Regions from separate parts of the Halobacillus sp. GSS1 genome, predicted to be linked through region 3. Evidence: riboswitches for the same ligand, from Rfam matches in the RefSeq annotation. Region 3 holds a riboswitch; each other region holds the start of a gene.
What was found. Region 3 has a riboswitch for S-adenosylmethionine ahead of J0K78_RS14415 (methionine ABC transporter ATP-binding protein). Riboswitches for the same ligand answer to the same signal wherever they lie in the genome.

Region 1 (7,193 bases), on a different contig from region 3:
GTGACAGACCCTTTACAAATGGAAAAACAAGAGTGGAAAAAGCGGCAGATGCAGCACCGTCTGAAGCAGATACTGACAATATCCTCGCCGATTTTCATTGTATTGCTATGGGAGTTTTTATCACGAACGGGATTGATTGATGCCCGTTTCTTCCCGCCTCCGACAGAGATCGTCGGGACGTTCTGGGCGATGGGGATGAGCGGGGAGCTGTTCCATCATGTCGGGATTTCCTTGTTTCGTATTTTTGCCGGGTTCCTGCTCGGGGTCATACCGGCGATTGTGATCGGTCTTTTGATGGGACTTTATGGACCCATCCGCCATTTCCTTTCACCTCTTATCATGGCACTCATGCCGATCCCGACCCTTGCGCTCCTGCCGATCATCATCATCTTATTCGGTGTCGGTGAAGTTTCCAAAGTGGTGACGATTGCGGGGAGTGTGTTTTTTCCTGTCGTCATAAACACAGTAGCGGGCGTTGTAAACATTGACCGCATTTATTTGGATGTGGCAAAGAATTATGGGGCCGATTCGAAGCAGTTCTTTTTCAAGATTGCATTGCCGGGTTCGCTTCCGGTCATGCTCGAAGGGATTCAGATGGGGCAGGCGATCGCGCTGCTTACGATTGTCGCAGCGGAAATGATGGGAGCCAATTCAGGGATCGGGTATTTGATCTGGACGTCGTATAAAGCTTTTTTGTTGAAAGAAATGTTTGTCGGGCTTGTGCTCATTTCGTTCTTCGGCTATTTGTTTTCGGTCATTCTCCGGGGCCTGCAGGCCAAATTGCTGCCATGGCGCTAACTGATGAAAGGAGCGACAGGGGATGGAGGCTAAAATATCGATTCAGGATTTAACAAAGGTTTTTTATAAAAAAGAGACCCGCGTGACGGCCTTAGAGGGGATTTCTCTTGATATTGCGGATGGTGAATTCGTCTGTCTCGTCGGGCCGAGCGGCTGTGGGAAAACGACGCTGTTAAGGATTCTGGCGGAGTTAGAAAAACCAAGTGGTGGCTCCTTCACGATTGCAAAGAGTAAAAAAGAACGGCCGCTGCAGTCGATGGTTTTTCAGGAAAGAGGAGTCATTCCATGGTTGACCGTTGAAGGCAATGTGAGTTTCGGGTTAAAGATGAGACACATGCCTGCAGATGTAATCAAGGAGCGGACCGCTTATTATTTGAATAAAGTAGGGCTCGAGAAATTCGCCAAGCTCTATCCAAAAGAGCTTTCCGGTGGGATGAAGCAGCGCGTCAGCATTGCGAGAGCATTTGCGAACGATCCGGAAATCCTCCTTATGGATGAACCTTTTGCTGCGCTCGATGAGCAGAATAAATTCATTTTGCAGGAGGAACTTTTAAATATATGGTCAGAAACGAAGAAAACGGTCTTATTTATTACCCATAGCATAGATGAAGCGCTCCTACTTAGCGACCGGATTTTGTTAATGAGCTCGCAGCCCGGCACGATTATCGATGAAAAACGGATTGATCTGCCGCGCCCGAGAAATATGGAGCAGGTACGGGCGGACCCTTTGATGGCGGAGCATTTTGTGGAGATTTGGAATCATCTTCAGGAAGAAGTACAGCGTTCGCGTAAATAGAGGAAGAGAGGGGATTGGAATCCCATGATGAAAAAAGTATGTCATCTGTTTTCTTTTTTGTTGATTATCTTTGTGCTGTTCGGGTGTTCCTCCAGTGATGACGGGGGAGATACAGGTAGCGGTGGCCTCACAGACGGTGATTTTGCTCCATTAGATAAGAAGGCGACGGTAGTAATAGCTGAAGATGGAGCAGCTTCAGGGGCCGGCTTTTATATTGCTGAAGAAAAAGGGTACTTTGACGATTACAACATTGATATCAAGTTCACAACGTTCGCCAATAGTGACGATATGCTTCCAGCTCTGGCAGCAGGGGAAGTGGATATTGCCGGTGGTGTTTCCACGGCTTCCTTCTTCAATGCTATCGCCCAGGGGATTGACGTGAAGATCATTGCCGATAAAGGGCATTATTTCGATGGCAGCTCCTATTTCAGTTTTGTGATTCGTGAAGATCTGCAGGATGAAATCAAAGAGTACAGCGACTTGAAAGGAAAGCGGATTGCCGTTTCATCGAGAAATGCTGTGGATGATTATATTTTTCAGCGCATGCTTGAACATGCCGGTCTGACAGAAGACGATGTCGAATTTGTTCTCATGTCTGACTTTGGAAACATGCTTGCGGCCATGGGGAACAAATCGATTGATGCCGCTCTTCAGATCGAGCCACTGATCACTCAGGGAGAAGCACAGAACCTGCACGTTCGTTTCGGTGACGCTACAGATTTCGCTCCGGATGCACAGATTGCGATGGTGCTGGGATCCCCTGATTTCATCGAAAAAGAAACCGACGTTTCTGTACGTTTTATGGCTGCCTATCTGAAGGGTGTCCGTGATTATAATGATGCGTTCCTTCATGATGAAGGTCTTGATGAAGTGATTGATATCATGACCAAACATACGGCGCTTAAGGACGCAGAAGTTTGGAAGAAAGTCGGTGTGACGGGGCTTGACCCTAACGGAGAAATGTTTATTGACGATATTAAGAAACAGTTCGAGATGTATGATGCGAACGGTGCTATCAGTGGAGATATTAACTTCAATGATGCCATCGACACGTCTCTTTCTGAAGAAGCGATGGAAATGATCGGGCGCTACGATCGATAACAATTTTTCTGAAAATCTCTTGTCAGAGGATCTTTTTTATTGTAAAGTTACCATTAACTCAATTGAATATTTCTTATCAAGAGAAGCGGAGGAACTGGTCCTGTGAAGCTTCAGCAACCACCAACATCGGTTGGCCGGTGCTAAGTCCAGCAAGTGATGATCACTTGAGAGATAAGAAGGAATGAACGGATACGTTTCAAGAGCCTTCTTATTGTAAGAAGGCTCTTTTTTGTTGGCCGCCTTCTTTTGGATCAGGAACTTTTCTCGGGATAAAACCAACTATTCTGATGAGTTATATAAAAAAGGAGGTCAAATCATGACAAAACCAAGCAGCAATGCTTTCGCACTCATCCCATTTGTGGTCTTTATTTTGCTTTTCATCGGATCAGGGGTCATCACAGGTGATTTTTATAAAATGCCCGTTCTAGTTGCCCTATTCGCAGCTATTCTCTTCGCCTTAGCCATGAACCGGAAAACGGATTTCCAAACGAAAATTTCCCAGTTGACGAAAGGAGGAGGGCACCCGAACATCATTTTAATGGTGATCATCTTCCTGCTGGCGGGCGCATTTGCTGCCGTAGCATCCGGAATGGGAGCAGTTGAATCCACCGTCAATCTCGGCTTGACTTATCTCCCTGGAGGCTGGATGGTCGTCGGTTTGTTTGTCATCGGCTGCTTCATCTCGATTTCCATGGGGACCTCAACAGGTACGGTGGTTGCCCTCGCCCCTATCGGCGTAGGCGTGGCAGAACAGACGGACATTGGCCTTGCCCTGGTCATGGGTGCCATTGTCAGTGGTGCAATGTTTGGGGACAACCTTTCCGTTATTTCAGATACGACCATTGCAGCTGTCCGTACGCAAGGCACGGAAATGAAAGAGAAGTTCAAAGCAAATTTCTTTATCGTTTTACCAGCAGCCATCATCACGGCCGTTATTTTTGCTGTAATGACGGCGGATGCCTCGGCTAGCCTGGATGAAAACTACGCGTACAACATTGTAGAAATTTTACCTTACTTAGGCGTGCTTGGCTTTGCGATTGCCGGAGTGAATGTCATTTATGTTTTGATTGGTGGTATTGTTTTCGCCGGAGGTGTCGGCCTTCTGCTTGGAAAGTTTTCTGGTATGGAGTTCGTCACTATGGTAGGGGATGGATTTACGAATATGCAGACGCTCGCAATGATAGCGATTTTGCTCGGTGGTCTTGTGGAATTGATCCGTGCAAATGGAGGGATAGAGTTTCTATTACAAGCCGTGAGTCGGAAAGTGAACTCGAATCGTGGCGGGGAGCTTGGTATTGCAGGGATTGTGACGGCCGTCAACTTTTCTACTGCGAACAACACGATTTCCATCATTACAGCGGGCCCGCTGGCGAAACAGATTTCTGATGAATACGGCATCGAAGGGCGTCGCTCCGCAAGTATCCTCGATATCTTTGCCAGTTCCGTTCAGGGAATCATTCCTTATGGTGGACAGATTTTAGCAGTGGCAGGTGTGGCTGGTATTTCTCCTGTCGCGATTGTTCCGTTTTGCATTTATCCTTTACTCACAGCTGCAGCCGGTCTTTTAGCGATCGCTTTCAGATATCCGAAATTCACAGTAGAAAAAAGGAAAGCCGTAATGAGGAGTGCTTCTTAAGAGGGAAAGGAACCTGGATCCAGGTTCCTTTTTTTATGTACTTTTTTTACATTAATTTCAAGAAAGGTTGACATATTATTTTAAAATGAGTCGATTGGAATAGTAGGAAAGCTTTGGAAAAAGAAGGGAAAAAGGACGATTCGGGCCTTAAGTGGTATAGACGACTATATCTATTTCCGTTACGCTTTTATTACAAAATGTAAACGTTTACAACAATATTTCTCCTATACCGACTTTATGAAGAACTGCTTTTTTAGAAAACGTTTTGCGAAAGGGTCTTTTTGGATAGGAAGACACCTTTTACAAATAGATAAATCAAGGAGGAATGGCGAATGAGAATGGCGGGGAAATGGATGTTTATCTTTACACTGACCCTGGGTATGATGCTGCCATCGTGGTTGATGGGTACAAAGGTGGAAGCCGCTGAAGATGGCGGATTATCGGATTTAATCATCTTTGAAAACGTACCACAGGCAGATTTAACGATGGAAGGGGATGAGTTTACTCTTTCCGCACTGAATGTGTATGAAGACGGACATTTTACAAAAGTGGAAGACGGACTCGTTTGGAAATCGAAGAATTCGAACGTTGCCACTGTGGAGGATGACGGTACGGTCACTTTTACAGGAAAACCTGGACGTACATGGGTGACGGTATCGAACGGTGATTTTAAAGATCGGATTGCCCTTGATTTTAAACCGGACCACTCCAAAAAAGGGAGGACGGAATTTAAACCGACCATCAAAAAGCAGGATGGTGATCGTTACGACCTCGTCCAACATGCTCTTTCCAACATGACAATGGAGGAAAAAGTCGGCCAGATGCTCATGCCTGATTTCAGGAAATGGGAAGGTGAAAACGTGACGGAAATGCTTCCTGAAATCGAAGAAATGGTACAGGAATATCATCTGGGTGGGGTCATTTTATTCCGTGAAAACGTTGTGACAACGGAACAAACAGCGAAGCTTGTTTCTGATTATCAAGCAGCCTCTGAAAAATATGGACTGCTTATGACGATTGACCAGGAAGGCGGAATTGTGACTCGTCTTCAGTCAGGAACGGACATGCCTGGAAACATGGCTCTGGGTGCTACTCGTTCCGAAGAAATCGCGGAAGATGTAGGGTCTGTGATCGGGGCTGAACTTTCCTCTCTTGGTATCAACATGAACTTTGCCCCTGTCATGGATGTGAACAATAATCCTGACAACCCTGTCATCGGGGTTCGTTCTTTCGGAGAAGATCCTGAGCTTGTTGGAAAAATGGGCGTGGCGTATACGAAAGGGCTGCAGCAACATGGAGTAGCCGCAACGGCAAAACACTTTCCGGGTCATGGGGATACAGCGACAGATTCCCACCTTGGACTTCCTGAAGTCCCATACGACCTTGAGCGGCTGAAGGAAGTTGAGTTGTATCCATTCCAACAAGCGATGGATGCGGGCATTGATGCGATCATGACTGCGCATATTACGTTCCCGAAAATCGATGATACGAAAGTAATCTCTCAGAAGGATGGTTCTGAAATTGCCCTTCCAGCCACTCTTTCTGAAAAAGTACTGACAGGTTTGATGCGTGAAGAGATGAATTATGATGGAGTCGTCGTCACTGACGCTTTGAATATGAAAGCTATCGCTGACCATTTCGGACCGGTGGATGCTGTTATTCGTGCGATCAATGCCGGGACAGATATTGCGCTTATGCCTGTAGGTCTCGAAGAAGTGGCTTCAGGTGTCTATGAAGCTGTCGAGTCTGGCGAAATACCGATGGCTACGATTGAAGATTCTGTTGAACGGATCCTTACCTTGAAATTGAACAGGGGAATCATCAAAGAAGAAATGCCTCAACCAATTGATGAGAAAATTGCAGAAGCGGAGGAAGTCGTCGGGTCAGATGCACATAAAGCGGTGGAAAGAGAAGCAGCGGAACGTTCCATTACACTAGTGAAAAATGATGGGGTTCTGCCTGCAGACGCATCGGGTGATAAACAAATCGTGGTGATTGGAAACTCCTTTATTGGTGATCTTGAAGAGGCTGTATCTGCTCATCATTCAAATACGACCTTAATCAAAACAGGGGAACGTGAATTAACAGCTGAGCAAAAGCAAACGGTGGCAGAAGCAGACAAGGTTATCTTCGGTACGTACACTTACAATGTGTACACGCGTTCAGCCACTCATCCTCAAATGCAGCTGATGCAGGATGTGATGGCAAATACCAATGCAGAAGTGATCGGAGTCGGCATTCGAAACCCTTATGACGTCATGGCTTATCCAGGAGTGGATGCTTATATCGCTCAGTACGGATTCAGAGATGCAAGCTTTGAAGCAACGGCTGCTACCATTTTCGGTGCGAACAACCCGACTGGACAGCTCCCTGTGACGATTCCAGGAGCTGATGGCGGCACTTTGTTTGAATATGGTACGGGGTTGAGTTACTAGTACATGACTTTTTAGGAAGAGGGGCTTCACGCCCTTCTTCAATATAATCAAAAGGGAGAGGTTTATTTTGAAAAAGTGGTTGATGCTTGCCTTGGTATTGATGATGACATGGTCGACATTCTCCGTTGTTTTCGCAGATCATAACGGCAATCCTGGTAAACACAAAGGGCACAATAAAAAAGCAGAGCCTTTCAAGCTTGGAGTGGAAGTCCTCTTAGATGAAGAAAAAGATCTGATTGAAGGCAAGAATGTAGGACTGATTACAAATCCGACCGGTGTTGATCAAAATTTGAACAGTATCGTTGATTTGTTACACAACGATGAGGATGTTAACCTTACGGCGTTATATGGACCGGAACACGGGGTGAGGGGCAGTGCTCAGGCTGGAGAGTATGTGGATTTTTATATAGATGAAAAGACAGGAGTT
Region 2 (7,193 bases), on a different contig from region 3:
CAGGAATATGGCCGCACGAAGCAGTGGAAAGCCGATGGTGTTCCTGAAGACAAGTGGACCTACATGGAAGATGAAAACGGGAATCCATTCGAGGATCCTTACTTCATCCATGATTCCTATGATTCTACGGATGTGATCAACCAGTTCGATTGGCAGGCTGTGTCCCAGCCAAGCATCCAGCAGGAAACGATGGAATATACGAAAGGTCTGATCGAACTGAGACGCTGGACAGATGCTTTCCGCCTCGGTTCTGAGGAAGCCGTTGAAGAAAACGTAACCCTTTTGGATGCACCTGAAATCCAGGAGACGGATTTGATGCTCGCCTTTAAAGCTGTCGATCCTGGCAAGAAAGCAAAAGGAAGCTATTACGTGTTCATCAACGCTGATGACGAAGAGCGTACGTTGACGCTTGGTGAGAACTTGAAGAAAGGAAAAGTACTCGTCGACAATGACGAAGCTGGACGTAAAAAAGTGAAAGATCCGTCCGGTTTCGAGCTCAGCAAAGATGGAATTACCATCGATCCATTGACGACGGTTGTGATTCATACGAAATAAAAAGAAACCAGCTTCCTTTTGGGGGAGCTGGTTTTTTGATATGGGCAACGTTTGGAGGCATAGTGACTTAACGGGAATCCAAAGTGCCCTAAAGCACCACGAAAGTGCCCTAACGACACCCCAAAGTGACTTAACGATCAAGAAGCGGATTTTTCCCTGTACCGAGCTGTCTTCTTTTTCGACTCATTCACTATGATGACTGATAAAAGGACGAGTACGACGCCGGCATATTGGTAGACCGTCATCACTTCCGAGTAAACGAAGTAACCGACGAGCGTCGCGACGACCGGTTCGATAGTGGCGACGATGGAAGCGCGGCTCGATTCCACATGCTGTAGCCCTTTCGTGTAAAGAAGAAAGGGCATAACCGTCGAGATGAGTCCAAGTCCGAGGATCAACAGCCAGACCCGCACATCAGTCAGGACATCTGCATCGTTCCATAGACGGCTGAAAGGAACGACAGCGATCGTTGCAAAGACGAACGTGTAAAAGGTAACCGTCAAGGAAGGGTACTTTTTCAAAATGACCTTGCCGAAGATGCTGTAAAGCGCGTAAAACAAGCCGGAACCCAGTCCGAACAGGAAGCCGGCCAGCGACAAGGAAGCCTCCAATTCCGGAAGCAACCCGATGACGAATGTACAACCGATAAACGTGGTGACAAGAGCCATCAGTTTTCTTCCTGTCCAAGCTTCTTTGAAGAACATCCTCGAGAAGGTGGTCACGAAAACAGGCGCTGTATAGAGGAGCACGAAAGCGATCGACATCGAAGTGGCTTCAATCGCGCTGAACAGACACCAGTTGAACAAAGCGATGCTGATGACCCCGGTGCCGAAGAAGTAGCAGGAATCTGCGGGCCTTATTTTCAAAAGTGCTTGATTCGAAACGAGGATATAACTGAACAGCATCACCATTGCAGAGGTCACCCGGAGAGCGACGACCTGGATGGGGGAGAGGCCATACTCGTACAATTCGTTCACAAACAGGCCAATGATCCCCCATAGGGATGCGCCGAGAAATATGAGGATAAACGCGCGGTTTCTTGTCACCTGGATCCCTCCTTCATCCTTGAATGTCCGTCTATTATACAAAAATTTAGAAAGGTTTGAATATAGCTGTTGCAAAAAAATAGAAATTCTTGTTTGATAGAGGATAAGGATGAAATCGAAACACAAGGGGATGGGACAATGAATCCAGTAATGAGAGAAGTCAACACACACATCGAAACCGAACGGCTGATTCTGAAAATGCCGGAGCCAGGAGATGGGACAGCAGTCAATGCGGCGATCCAGAGGTCTGTGAATGAACTGAAACCCTGGCTCGGATTCGTCCAGGAGACACCGACGGTCGAAGATACGGAATTAAACGCAAGAGAAGCGCATGCGAAGTTTTTGCTGCGACAGAACCTGAGGTATCTCGTTTTTCTAAAAGAGGAAAAAACCTTCGTCGGTTCGACAGGTTTTCATCGAATGGACTGGGATGTGCCGAAGTTTGAACTGGGCTACTGGATGGATACCGCTCATAGTGGAAAAGGCTACATGCGGGAAGCGGTGGAAGCTTTGACGACCTATGCGTTGCATGACCTGGGTGGAGCGCGGGTGGAAATCCGCTGTGAATCGGAAAACAAAAGAAGCCGCGCCATTCCGGAGTCTCTTGGTTTTGAACTGGAAGGAATCCTCCGCAACGACGATCTTTCTGTCGATGGAAAACGTTTAACCGATACGTGTATCTATGCCAAAGTCCGTGAAAAAGGGGAGTGATCCCATGTATGACATAACGATCATTGGTGCCGGCGTCAGCGGGGTGTTTCTTGCTCACACGTTAGCCGAGGAACATCCGGATGTGAACATCCATGTGATCGATAAAGGAAAACCTCTGGTTGAACGGACGTGTGGATTGCAGCAGGAGAGCTGTATCTGTGATGGCCCTTGCGATCGCTACATAGGATTTGCCGGGTTGGGAAAATCCGAAGGGAAATTCAATTATACGAACGACTTTGGAGGACAACTGGGAAAGAAGATCGGGGAAGAGGCAACGCTCTCGCTCATGGAAGAAGTCGATGAGCTTTTATGTTCTTATGGTGGCGACCTTGTGGAAAAATACAGTACGAAAAATGAGAAACTCTCCAAAAAAGCCGCCCAGCACTCCTTACGGGTTTTCTCAACAGAAGTCCGCCACCTGGGGACGCAGCTCGCCCGGGGGGTTTTTCAAAGCATGTATGAGGTCATGTCTGAACGGTTGACGTTTACCTTCGAAGCGGATGTGACGGCGGTTACAAAAGAAAACGGCCGATTTTCCATTGATACAAACCATGGGCGGTTTCAAAGCAGGAAAGTAGTGTTCGCGACAGGCATGAGCGGGGGAGAATGGCTGAAATCCAAGACCCGGGATTTAGGGCTGAAAGCAGGAGAGACTCGGTTGGATCTCGGGGTCCGGGTGGAGATGCGCGGCAATCAGCTTGATGCCATCCTTCAGGAAACGTTTGAAACGAAACTGCATTACATAAACGACCGCTTTTCCGCGACCACTTACTGCATGAATCCACGCGGGAGAATCATACGCAAGTATCAGCATGGCCTGGTGATGGCAGATGGTCAGAATCAGAACGAGGAGGAACCGAGTCAGAATTTGAATTTCACTCTTTTCGTTCCGCGGTATTTCAAAAATCAAGCCGAAGCTATGGCAGAAGCTCATCGTGTCATTGGAGGTATCAATCAAGGGCAGGACAGGATTGTGGCTCAGAAGTTGGGAGATCTATTGGCAGGAAAAACGTCGATTCGTCTTGATTCAGAAGTGATCCATCCTTCGCTGGAAGCAGAAGCAGGAGATCTCCAAAATGAAGTTCCGCCTCTTTATTTAGAAGCGCTTCTTGAGTTTTTCGAGGCATTGGAAGGGCTGCTTGGAGAAAAAATCGATTGTGACACCATCCTATATGGAATGGACAGCAAATTTTATGAAGCGAAGATCTTTACAGATAAGCATTTTGAAACGGAGCTACAAGGTTTGTATTTGATCGGAGACTGCTCCGGGGAGACGCACTCTTTGTCGCAGGCGGCAGCGAGTGGCATTTACTTAGCCCGCTGTATGAAAGCTTAGCCTTTTTACAAGGAGGCTAAGCTTTTTTCTACAGTAAGGATCGCTTCTTTTACTTGGGCTTGCGTTTGAATCCCCATCAGGTGAATTGATTCGCTGGGACGAGTGGCATAGTAGGAAATGGTTTCTATATCCTCCAGGGAATCTGCATCCAGCTCCTTGAGGGTGAGAGGGAGCTGCATGGATTTGTAAAAGGGAATCAGCTGCTCGATTTGATCGGTTTTACCCTCGAGAGCCAGCTGGACAAGGATGCCGTAGGCTACTTTTTCTCCATGCAAAAACTTATGTGTCCCCGGCACTTTCGTCAGGCCGTTGTGGATGGAGTGCGCGCCGGATATACGACCGTAACCATCTCCAAAACCCCCGACCATACCTCCAGCCATGATGATCGTTTCAGCGACATGTGTGAATGCGAACGTGCATTGAGTGTTTTCATTGGCCGCCACAGCGTCTTTTCCTTCCTGGAATAGAACGTCTCTGCACAATTTTGCAGCGTGGAGAGCCATTTCCAAGGGGAGAGGCTTTTCTTTTATATGGCTCGTCAAAACGTCGGCCTCATACCATTTGGCGATCGTATCTCCAATCCCTGCCCGGAGATATTCTACAGGTGAGGTAACGAGCATACCCGGATCGACGATGACCATGTATGTACTTCTTTTGTAAATGATATATTCAAGGAAATTCCCCTCTTCATCGTAAAAAACACTGAGAGGCGTCCAAGCGGCACAGTTGGAAACCAAGGTGGGAATCAGAATCACAGGCAGGTCCAGGCGAGCCCCGCATGCTTTCGCAAGGTCGAGGATTTTCCCTCCACCAACACCGATCAGGACATCTGTGGTTGTGATTCTCTCCGCGATTCTTTCCACTTCTTTATGTGTGCATTCCCCTTCATAGGGGATGGTTTCGACAGCAAATGGAAATTCAGGGATGTAAGGTTTGACCATGCTCCACGAATCGCTGCCATGGATGATGGTCCCATGCGTGAACGTTTCATCCTTCACGAGGTCAGGTACTTTTTGCAAAATGCCGGGCTCGCAACGGTAATAAGTCGGCGCCCCTTGTACTTGGATCGTTTCCATTCAAAATTCCTCCCTCTAAGATATGACCATTATTATCCATACCTGAAAATGCCATGTCAACGGAGAAAAATTATAATTGAAAAAATTGAGAAAATTATTTACAAAACCTATCACTTGCGTTAAAGTGTTAAAACATAAACGAAATTCTTATCAAGAGTGATTGAGGGAAAAGGCCCGTAGAGATCACAGCAACCTTCCAATTGGAGTGGTGCTAATTCCTGCAGAATATTTCTATTCTGGGAGATAAGAGTTTAGCAGTCTTTCATGCGAAACTCTCTCCCGTAAAGGGCGGGAGTTTTTTTATGGGACTTTATTTAACATAATCATGAGGGGGGAAGCCGATGATTTCATTGGAACAATTGAGCAAAGTCTATCAATCCAAGGAGAAAACCGTAATCGGAGTCGATGACGTCTCCTTGGACATCAAGAAAGGTGAGATTTTCGGAGTCGTCGGGTACAGCGGGGCTGGTAAAAGTACGCTGCTGCGATGTATGAACATTCTGGAACGTCCGACAAAAGGGAAGGTCATGGTGGATGGAATCGATCTCATGACATTGAATCCTAAAGACCTGAGGAAGGCAAGGCAATCCATCGGGATGATCTTTCAGGGTTTCCACCTGGCAATGGCGAAAACCGTTTTGGAAAATGTCGCCTTCGCTTTAAAGGCTTCAGGCGTCAACCGACAGGAAAGAAAAAGAAGGGCCCAGGAGCTCTTGGACCTTGTCGGTTTGTCAGATAAAGCTGATGCGTATCCTGCCCAGTTAAGTGGAGGTCAAAAACAGAGAGTGAGCATTGCGAGAGCGCTCGCCAATGATCCTAAAGTGCTTTTATGTGATGAAGCCACTTCTGCTCTGGACCCGAACACGACACAATCCATACTGAAGTTGTTAAGAAAGATCAACCGCAAACTCGGACTCACGATCGTTCTCATTACCCATGAAATGGAAGTCGTGAAAGAAATCTGCGATCGCTGTGCTGTGATGGAGGACGGGAAAATCGTAGAACAGGGGTCTACGTACGAAATCTTCGCAGCGCCTGAAAACGAACTCACCAAACGCTTCATTCAAACGGTGATCGACTTCAAAATTCCTGAAAAGATTCTCTCCGAAAGAAAAGGGACCATCGTACATATGACGTTCAAAGGGGACTCGGCGAACGAATCGATTGTGTCAGACCTCTTGCAAGGATTTAAAGTACGGGCCAATATTCTCCACGGGAAAATCGACTACATCCAGGACCAGGCGCTCGGAAACTTCGTCATGGAATTGACTGGAGAACAGAAAGTTGTCAAACAGGCGATCGATGATTTGAAAGGGAAACTTGGAGAAGTGGAGGTGCTGCAAGATGATCGAACAGCTGATCAATCTCTGGCCAGAGCTGAATAAATCATTCCTGGAAACACTGATCATGGTAGGTATCGGACTCCTCGTCGCTTTAATTGCAGGACTTCCGCTTGGATTACTTCTGTTTGTGACAGACCGTGATTTATTTTTGGAGAATCGAACCATCAAAAGCATCGTCGGCGTCGTAGTGAACCTGATCCGTTCGGTTCCGTTCATCATTTTACTCGTCTTTCTGTTTCCTTTTACCAACTTCCTGATCGGAACTACGACAGGGCCGGTTGCGGCATCCGTCGCTCTTTCTGTAGCTGCGATCCCTTTTTACGCAAGGATTGTGGAATCATCGGCGCGTGATATTGACAAAGGGGTGATCGAAGCGGCCATCGCCTGCGGGGCTTCTCCTTGGTTGATCATTAAAGATATCATTTTCCCGGAAATCAAACCCGGATTAATCAGCGGATTGACGATCACTGCCATCAGTTTGATTGGGTACTCGGCCATGGCAGGGGCCATCGGGGGCGGTGGAATTGGAGACTTGGCGATTCGGTATGGTTACTACCGCTATGATAACTTTGTCATGTTTACAACCGTCATCCTGCTAATTGTTCTTGTTCAAATCGTACAATACACAGGCGATTACATTGCCAAAACGGTGAAAAAGAATTAAAGAAAACTTAGGAGGTACCATCATGAAAAAACTCATTTTGTTAGGTGTCACTTTATTATCGATTGCATTTCTAGCTGCGTGCGGAGAGGAAGAAGAAAGTGCGGACGCTTCTGGAAAAGACACGATCCGATTCGGCGCTACGGCTGGACCGTACAGCGACATGGTCACGAAAGCGATCGCTCCCTTGTTGGAAGAAAAGGGATACGAGGTGACGAACAAAGAATTCACAGACTATGTTCAACCAAACAAAGCCCTTGCCAATGGAGATTTGGACGCAAACCTTTTTCAACATAAAATTTACTTAGAGTCGTTCGCCAAGGAAAACAACCTGGATCTATCCGAAGTGATCATCGTACCGACGGCACCAATGGGGATTTACTCCAATACATACGAGGATATCGAGAGTATTGAAGAAGGAAGCACGATGGGCGTGCCGAACGATCCGACGAATCTTGCCCGTGC
Region 3 (7,193 bases):
TGAATTTTAATTATTATTTTGGAGGTAATTGACATGAGCGTACCTAAAGACCTGCGTTATTCTGAAGAACATGAATGGGTGAAAGAAGAAGGGGAAAAAGTTAGAGTCGGTATTACTGAATTCGCGCAATCAGAACTTGGAGATATCGTATTCGTAGAACTTCCAGAAGTCGGGGATGAGCTGGAAGCGGATGAGCCGTTTGGCAGTGTAGAGTCTGTGAAGACAGTTTCTGAACTTTATGCTCCTCTTAGTGGTAAGGTTGTCGAAGTTAATGAAGACTTGGAAGACAGTCCGGAATTTGTTAATGAATCTCCTTACGATAAAGCCTGGATGGTTGTTGTTGAACCAAGTGACAACTCCAAGGTCAATGATTTGATGACCGCGGAAGAATATGAAGCAATGATTGATGAAGACTAAGGATAGTGCATTGGACAGGCAGGGCTTTAAGAAACCTTGTCTGACATGATCACGTTTGATCTTAATCATGTTCAGACCATGCCTGACAGGCATGGTCTGTTTCTATATAGTAGGTGATGAAGATGGATGGAGAACGAATCGTCATTGTTGAAGGAATCACGGATAAAAAGAAGTTGAACAAGGTTCTTGATGAAGATATTGAAATCATCTGCACCCATGGGACTTTAGGAATCGAGCGGATGGAAGAAATGATTTTTGATCACAATTTAGATGATCGGACCGTGTATATTCTCGTGGATGAAGATGACTCTGGCTACAAATTAAGAAAACAATTGACGGAAGAGCTTCCTCACGCCGAACATATCTATATAGATAAGGCCTTCAGAGAAGTAGCAGCTACGCCGGAAGCTGAATTAGCAAGAGCCTTACTTAGTAGGCATTTCAACGTAAAATCGATTTATTTAATATAGGAGGATGGCTGTGGAGGAAATAAAAACATCACCAGAAGTAAAGAAGCACTTTGATGCTCCACAAACGACCCTCACCTTCGTTCACAGCCCTTTTTGCGCAACGTGTCATTTAGCACGTCAAATGCTTACAACACTTGAAGCGGTCTTTGATCGGGGAGTTTTTAAGGAAATGAATGCTTCTCTGCACCCTGAATGGATGCAGTATTATAAGATTAAAAGTGTCCCATGTCTGCTAGTGACGAGGGATGGGGAGGTAGAGGAAAAGATATATGCTTTTCAATCTGTCTCCTATATGTATGAGAGAGTCGTTGGTTTTGTTGAATAGTGTATGTATTTCCCAGGAAATGACCACTACTGTAGAATTGAAAACTTCTCTTATTAAATATGGTTTGGAAGTTATTCTATAATAAAAAACAGGGAAGACTCTCCAGAGTCTTCCCTGTTTTTTCTAGTCATGAATATCATACGATTTCTCCTAGTTTGCTTACAATATCTAAGAAGGAGGACTGATCACCAAAATTCGCATGGATATTACCTTGTTGATTGATGATGATGGTGGAAGGAACGCCATCACAATTGTACATGTCATAAACGTAACGTCCTTCGTCAGAAAGAGTAGGCTGCATTAAAAACTTTTCGGTGAATTCGAGACCTTCCTCTATCATCCGTTCCCTTCCAGAAACATTGATCGTCAGCATCGTTACTTTTTCATGATCCATCGTTTTGAACAGTTGTTCTTTCATAGGTAAATCTTTCCCGCAATCTGGACACCAGGAGGCCCAGAAGGTCAAGACAATAACTTTCCCTAGGTCGTCTTCCAGTTTATAGATTGAAGATTGATCGTTAATATAAGGCAGTTCAAATAAAGGGGCTTGTTCACTCAATGTCATTCTCCTTTGTATCTGGCGAAGTTATGGATTGACGCTAATCTATGTCCCATGCTAACATAATTATTAATTTCATATCGACATCTTCACTTATCCAGAGTGGCGGAGGGACTGGCCCGACGATGCCCGGCAACCGGCAGGTAGACTGTACGGTGCTAAATCCTGCGAAGTCTTTGACTTTGATAGATGAGAAATGTAAACGCGATCAATCTCTTCTATTAAAGAAGGGATTTTTTTATTGTGTAAATCGCGTGAATATTTGATGTTTTGGTTTATAATTGATCGTTTTTTTTTATTTTTGATCGACTTTATTTTCTGAACAATCTGTTTTGGAGTTGACACAAAATTCGTACGGTGCTAAAATCCTCTTTGTGCTACTTAAACGAGTTAAAGTGATAATAATTTAATAGACTAAAATCTCTTATCCAGAGTGGCGGAGGGACTGGCCCGATGATGCCCGGCAACCGGCAGAACTATTTTGCTCAGGTGCCAATTCCTGCAAAGTGAAAAACTTTGACAGATGAGAGAACAGATTTTTAGGTAAGATTAAAAACGCCGCTCTGTTCTCATAACAGAGCGGCGTTTTTTTGGAAGTGGAGGGAAATCATCATGATTACAATTAAAGGACTATCAAAGATATTCCACACGAAAGATCAGGATGTACGAGCTGTGGATGATTTAAGTCTTAACATTAACAAAGGGGAAATTTATGGGGTGATCGGCTATAGCGGTGCCGGTAAAAGTACATTTATTCGTTTACTGAACCGGTTGGAAGACCCCACAGAAGGAAGCATTCTTGTCGATGATCAGGAACTCACTTCTTTAAGCAAAGGAAAATTAAGGTTGGCAAGACAAGAAATCGGAATGATCTTCCAACATTTCAACTTGCTTTGGTCGCGAACCGTTCATGATAATATCGCTTTTCCATTGGAAATTGCCGGGATCCCTAAAGCTGAAAGGCAGAAACGAGTCGATGAATTGATTGAATTGGTGGGGTTGAAAGGACGTGGAGGTTCTTATCCATCCCAATTGAGTGGCGGACAAAAGCAGAGGGTGGGGATAGCCAGAGCACTTGCAAACAACCCTAAAGTTCTTTTGTGTGATGAAGCTACATCCGCCTTGGACCCAGAGACCACGGATTCGATTCTTGATCTTCTTGTGGATATTAATGAAAAGCTCGGCCTTACAATCGTTCTGATTACACATGAAATGCATGTAATACGCAAAATTTGTCATCAGGTGGCGGTTATGGAAGAAGGGAAGATTGTGGAGCAAGGGGAAGTCTTGGATGTCTTTCTTCATCCTCAAAAACCGGTAACGAAGAAGTTTGTGGATCAGGTGATGGGAGATCCGGAAAAAGAGACCTCCCTGCAGTTGATCAAAGATAATTACCGATCTGGAGAAATTATACGCCTTCACTTTGTCGGAGAAAGTACAAATCAAGCACTCATCAGCGATTTATCCAGGAAGTTTGAAGTAGATGTCAACATTCTGCATGGGAAAATCACCCAGACGCAAAAGGGTGCGTATGGAACAATGTTTGTACAGTTTGATGGAAATCAAAAAGAAGTCGAGCGTGCCATTGATTATATTGGGTCAACATCTGTAGAAGTGGAGGTGAATCCACATGTTTAATGAATGGTTCCCGAACGTAAGAATGGAAGACATGATTACAGCTACAAATGAAACCCTCTACATGACTCTGGTATCTGTCGCGGGTACGTTTGTTTTAGGTTTACTATTGGGCCTGCTTCTTTATTTGACCGGCCCTGGGGGTCTTTGGGCAAACAAAACATTGAATTGGATCACTGCCTCTATCGTTAACATATTTAGAGCGATTCCTTTTATCATTCTCATTTTATTGTTGTTCCCGTTTACTGATTTTCTGATTGGAACTATTCGAGGGCCTCAAGCAGCGCTACCTGCACTAATTATTGGTGGAGCTCCATTCTATGCCCGTTTAGTGGAAATTGCTTTGAAAGAAGTCGATAAAGGTGTTGTGGAAGCCGCAAAATCTATGGGAGCGAAGTACTCGACCATCATTTTTAAAGTATTACTCCCGGAATCGATGCCAGCGCTTATATCGGGAATTACTGTAACAGCGATCGCATTGATTGGATACACCGCAGTAGCAGGTGCAATTGGATCAGGTGGACTTGGCGACTTCGCCTATTTCTACGGCTTCCAAAGAAGTAATTTTGATGTTGTATTTATCTGTACCATTTTAATCATATTGATTGTGTTTATATTCCAATTCATCGGAGATGCGATCTCACGGAAATTGGATAAAAGATAAAGATAAAATAAAGAAAGGGAGAGAATAAAAAATGAAAAAAATCTGGACGAGTTTAATCGCCGTATTATTTATCCTTGTTCTCGCAGCTTGCGGGTCATCGAATGAGGAGGAAACTTCATCAGGATCTGAAGGTGAGGATGGAACCAAAGAGATTAAGGTAGGAGCTACTAGTGTTCCTCACGCTGAAGTTCTTGAAAAAGCAAAACCTATGCTCGAAGAAAAAGGAATCACATTAGAGATTGAAGAATATCAGGATTATATTTTACCGAACCAAGACTTAGATGAAGGTCGAATCGATGCAAACTATTTCCAAACGATCCCTTATATGGAGACTCAAGAAGAAGAGAAAGGATATGACTTTGCAAACCTCGGTGGTATCCACATTGAGCCGATCGGAGTTTATTCTCAAAAGTATGAAAACCTGGAAGATGTAGAAGAGGGCACGACGCTAGTCATGAGTCGTTCCGTATCTACTCACGGACGAGTTCTTTCTCTCTTAGAAAAAGAAGGGCTGATCAAATTGGATGAAAGTGTTGAAAAAGTAGAAGCTACGGTACAGGATATTGTAGAAAACCCTAAAAACATTGAATTTGATACAGGTGTAGATGCAGCAAACCTTCCCCAGGTTTATCAACGTGAAGAAAACGTGCTTGTAGCTATTAATACAAATTATGCGATTGAAGCTGACTTGTCTCCAAGTGAAGATTCAATTATTCTCGAGGAATCTGACTCTCCATATGTAAACGTTGTTGCTGCTAATAGTGAAGATAAAGACAATGAAGCATTGAATACCCTTGTAGAAGTTCTTCGTTCTGAAGAGATCGTAGACTTCATAAAAGAAGAATATGACGGCGCTGTTGTGCCGGTATCAAGTGATGCTGAATAACGGATAAAATGGGTGGCTGCGGTTTATACTAACCGCAGTCACTTATTTTTATTGGGAGGTTTTCGTATGCAGGAACAAAATATGACGTGGACGCAAACGTATTTACATGATTATAAAGAAGGAATGGGAGCCTTCAGAGAGCACATGCCGGAAGTTTCTCATAAGTTCGATGAATTTACACAAGAATGCTTTAAAGCAGGGGAATTATCTAAAAAAGATAAGCAATTGATGGCATTAGGAATCAGCATTGTTGCACAGGACGAGTATTGCATGATTTACCACACGAAGGGCTGTGTCGATCAGGGAGCAACAGAGAAGGAAATATTAGAAGCCTGTGGTGTGGCTGCGGCATTTGGAGGAGGAGCAGCTTTGAGCCAGGCTGTAACACTTGTACAGGATGCATACATGGATTTGACGTCAACGGTTAATTGATCCACTTATTAGAAAATTCGAGAAAATCGAATGTATTCTAAACAATCGCTCTAGGTAAACGCTTACATCAGAGAAAAGAGTTTGATTTGGTGAATTTTAGAGTTTCAAAGGGCTTTGTTTGGGTATATTATTTGTGGTATTTTAAATTGTGTAAATAATCTGAAAGGATTGATTCGTTATCAATGACGATCTGAATTTGAATTACACTGCTGATATGGAGAAAGCCATGCACCAGTCTCATAACATGAGTTATGCGGAGTACAGCAGAAAGTTGGATACACGCTTGAAAGTAGAAGAGAAACGCCAACGTGAATTCGAAGAGAGTCAGAAAATGATTGCCCAAGTCGACCGTCAATTGCATAGATAATTCATGACATTAGATGAAAAAATCAGGTGTGTTTAGCCACCTGATTTTTTCATGTTATAATACACATGAAAAATGTAGAAATTTGTTTGTTACATGTCCGGTTCAACGTTTTCAGCTAATGGGAAAAAGTTGATAACAAGCACTAAATGATATAAGATTATAATGAGAATAAATTGAGAATAGTTCTTTGTTTCCGATTAACTTGGACATTCGATAAAAATAGATACTGGAGGTATTCATTTATGGCAGGATCAACTTTAGAAATCAAAGATCTTCACGTAGAAATTGAAGGTCAGGAAATCCTTAAAGGTGTTAATTTAACAATCAACGGTGGGGAATTCCACGCTGTTATGGGACCGAACGGAACCGGTAAATCCACGCTGGCTTCCGCAATCATGGGTCACCCTAAATATGAAGTAACAAAAGGTGAAGTATTGCTTGACGGCGAAAACGTTCTTGAAATGGAAGTGGACGAGCGAGCTCAAGCAGGTCTATTCCTTGCAATGCAATATCCTAGTGAAATCAGTGGTGTGACAAATTCTGATTTCCTTCGTTCTTCTATTAACGCTCACCGTGAAGAAGGCGACGAAATCTCTCTTATGAAATTTATCAAAGAGATGGACGCGAAGATGGACACACTTGATATGGATAAAAACATGGCTCAGCGTTACCTTAACGAAGGTTTCTCCGGCGGTGAGAAAAAACGTAATGAAATCCTACAATTGATGATGATTCAACCAGCGATTGCCATCCTGGATGAAATCGATTCAGGTCTTGATATCGATGCACTGAAAGTTGTTGCAAAAGGAATCAATGAAATGCGCAACGACGCTTTCGGCTGCTTGATCATCACTCACTACCAGCGTCTATTGAACTACATCACTCCTGATAAAGTACACGTTATGATGCAAGGACGTGTTGTCAAATCCGGTGGGCCAGAACTTTCCCAGCGTCTTGAAGCGGAAGGTTATGACTGGATTAAACAGGAACTTGGCATCGAAGACGAAACCGTTAACGCGTAATTAAGATAGGAGGGTAATCATGACAGTAGAAGTCTCACTACCATATGACAAAGAGTACATCTCACAATTCTCCCAAGGGCAGAACGAGCCTGAATGGATGAAGAACCTTCGTCTTAGCGCCCTGGAGAAATCGGAATCTTTACCGCTTCCGAAACCAGATAAAACGAATATCTCCAAATGGAACTTCACAGAGTTCGACCACCACGTAACAGGTGATCGTATTGATTCTCTTGATGAACTTCCAGGTGAAATCAAAGATTTCTTAGATGAAGAAAAAAAACAGCAAAACCTGGTCATTCAGCGTAACCATACAGTGGCATACGGGACGATTGATCAGAAACTGAAAGATCAAGGTGTCATTTTCACAGACATCGGGACGGCTCTAAGAGAGCACAGTGAATTGGTAGAGAAGTATT

Region 1: it holds a riboswitch for S-adenosylmethionine, as region 3 does, so the genes downstream of both, J0K78_RS11685 (Na+/H+ antiporter NhaC family protein) here and J0K78_RS14415 (methionine ABC transporter ATP-binding protein) in region 3, are expected to answer to the same signal.
Region 2: it holds a riboswitch for S-adenosylmethionine, as region 3 does, so the genes downstream of both, J0K78_RS02940 (methionine ABC transporter ATP-binding protein) here and J0K78_RS14415 (methionine ABC transporter ATP-binding protein) in region 3, are expected to answer to the same signal.

What each region holds. Positions count from the first base shown of each region.
Region 1 is NZ_JAFLHE010000004.1:301,869-309,061, forward strand. It holds gene J0K78_RS11670 (ABC transporter permease) at 1-798, shown strand, start outside; gene J0K78_RS11675 (ABC transporter ATP-binding protein) at 821-1,594, shown strand; gene J0K78_RS11680 (ABC transporter substrate-binding protein) at 1,622-2,695, shown strand; SAM riboswitch class I at 2,766-2,873, shown strand; gene J0K78_RS11685 (Na+/H+ antiporter NhaC family protein) at 2,928-4,331, shown strand; gene J0K78_RS11690 (glycoside hydrolase family 3 protein) at 4,664-6,766, shown strand; gene J0K78_RS11695 (exo-beta-N-acetylmuramidase NamZ family protein) at 6,834-7,193, shown strand, end outside.
Region 2 is NZ_JAFLHE010000001.1:565,138-572,330, reverse strand. It holds gene J0K78_RS02965 (pullulanase) at 1-555, shown strand, start outside; gene J0K78_RS02960 (DMT family transporter) at 693-1,601, opposite strand; gene J0K78_RS02955 (GNAT family N-acetyltransferase) at 1,740-2,312, shown strand; gene J0K78_RS02950 (FAD-binding oxidoreductase/lyase) at 2,317-3,648, shown strand; gene J0K78_RS02945 (iron-containing alcohol dehydrogenase family protein) at 3,654-4,724, opposite strand; SAM riboswitch class I at 4,869-4,974, shown strand; gene J0K78_RS02940 (methionine ABC transporter ATP-binding protein) at 5,066-6,109, shown strand; gene J0K78_RS02935 (methionine ABC transporter permease) at 6,069-6,731, shown strand; gene J0K78_RS02930 (MetQ/NlpA family ABC transporter substrate-binding protein) at 6,754-7,193, shown strand, end outside.
Region 3 is NZ_JAFLHE010000008.1:42,260-49,452, forward strand. It holds gene gcvH (glycine cleavage system protein GcvH) at 34-417, shown strand; gene J0K78_RS14400 (toprim domain-containing protein) at 540-887, shown strand; gene J0K78_RS14405 (thioredoxin family protein) at 898-1,212, shown strand; gene J0K78_RS14410 (TlpA family protein disulfide reductase) at 1,349-1,771, opposite strand; SAM riboswitch class I at 1,862-1,967, shown strand; SAM riboswitch class I at 2,193-2,301, shown strand; gene J0K78_RS14415 (methionine ABC transporter ATP-binding protein) at 2,384-3,409, shown strand; gene J0K78_RS14420 (methionine ABC transporter permease) at 3,402-4,070, shown strand; gene J0K78_RS14425 (MetQ/NlpA family ABC transporter substrate-binding protein) at 4,102-4,956, shown strand; gene J0K78_RS14430 (carboxymuconolactone decarboxylase family protein) at 5,023-5,388, shown strand; gene J0K78_RS14435 (YuzK family famiily protein) at 5,585-5,755, shown strand; gene sufC (Fe-S cluster assembly ATPase SufC) at 5,998-6,777, shown strand; gene sufD (Fe-S cluster assembly protein SufD) at 6,797-7,193, shown strand, end outside.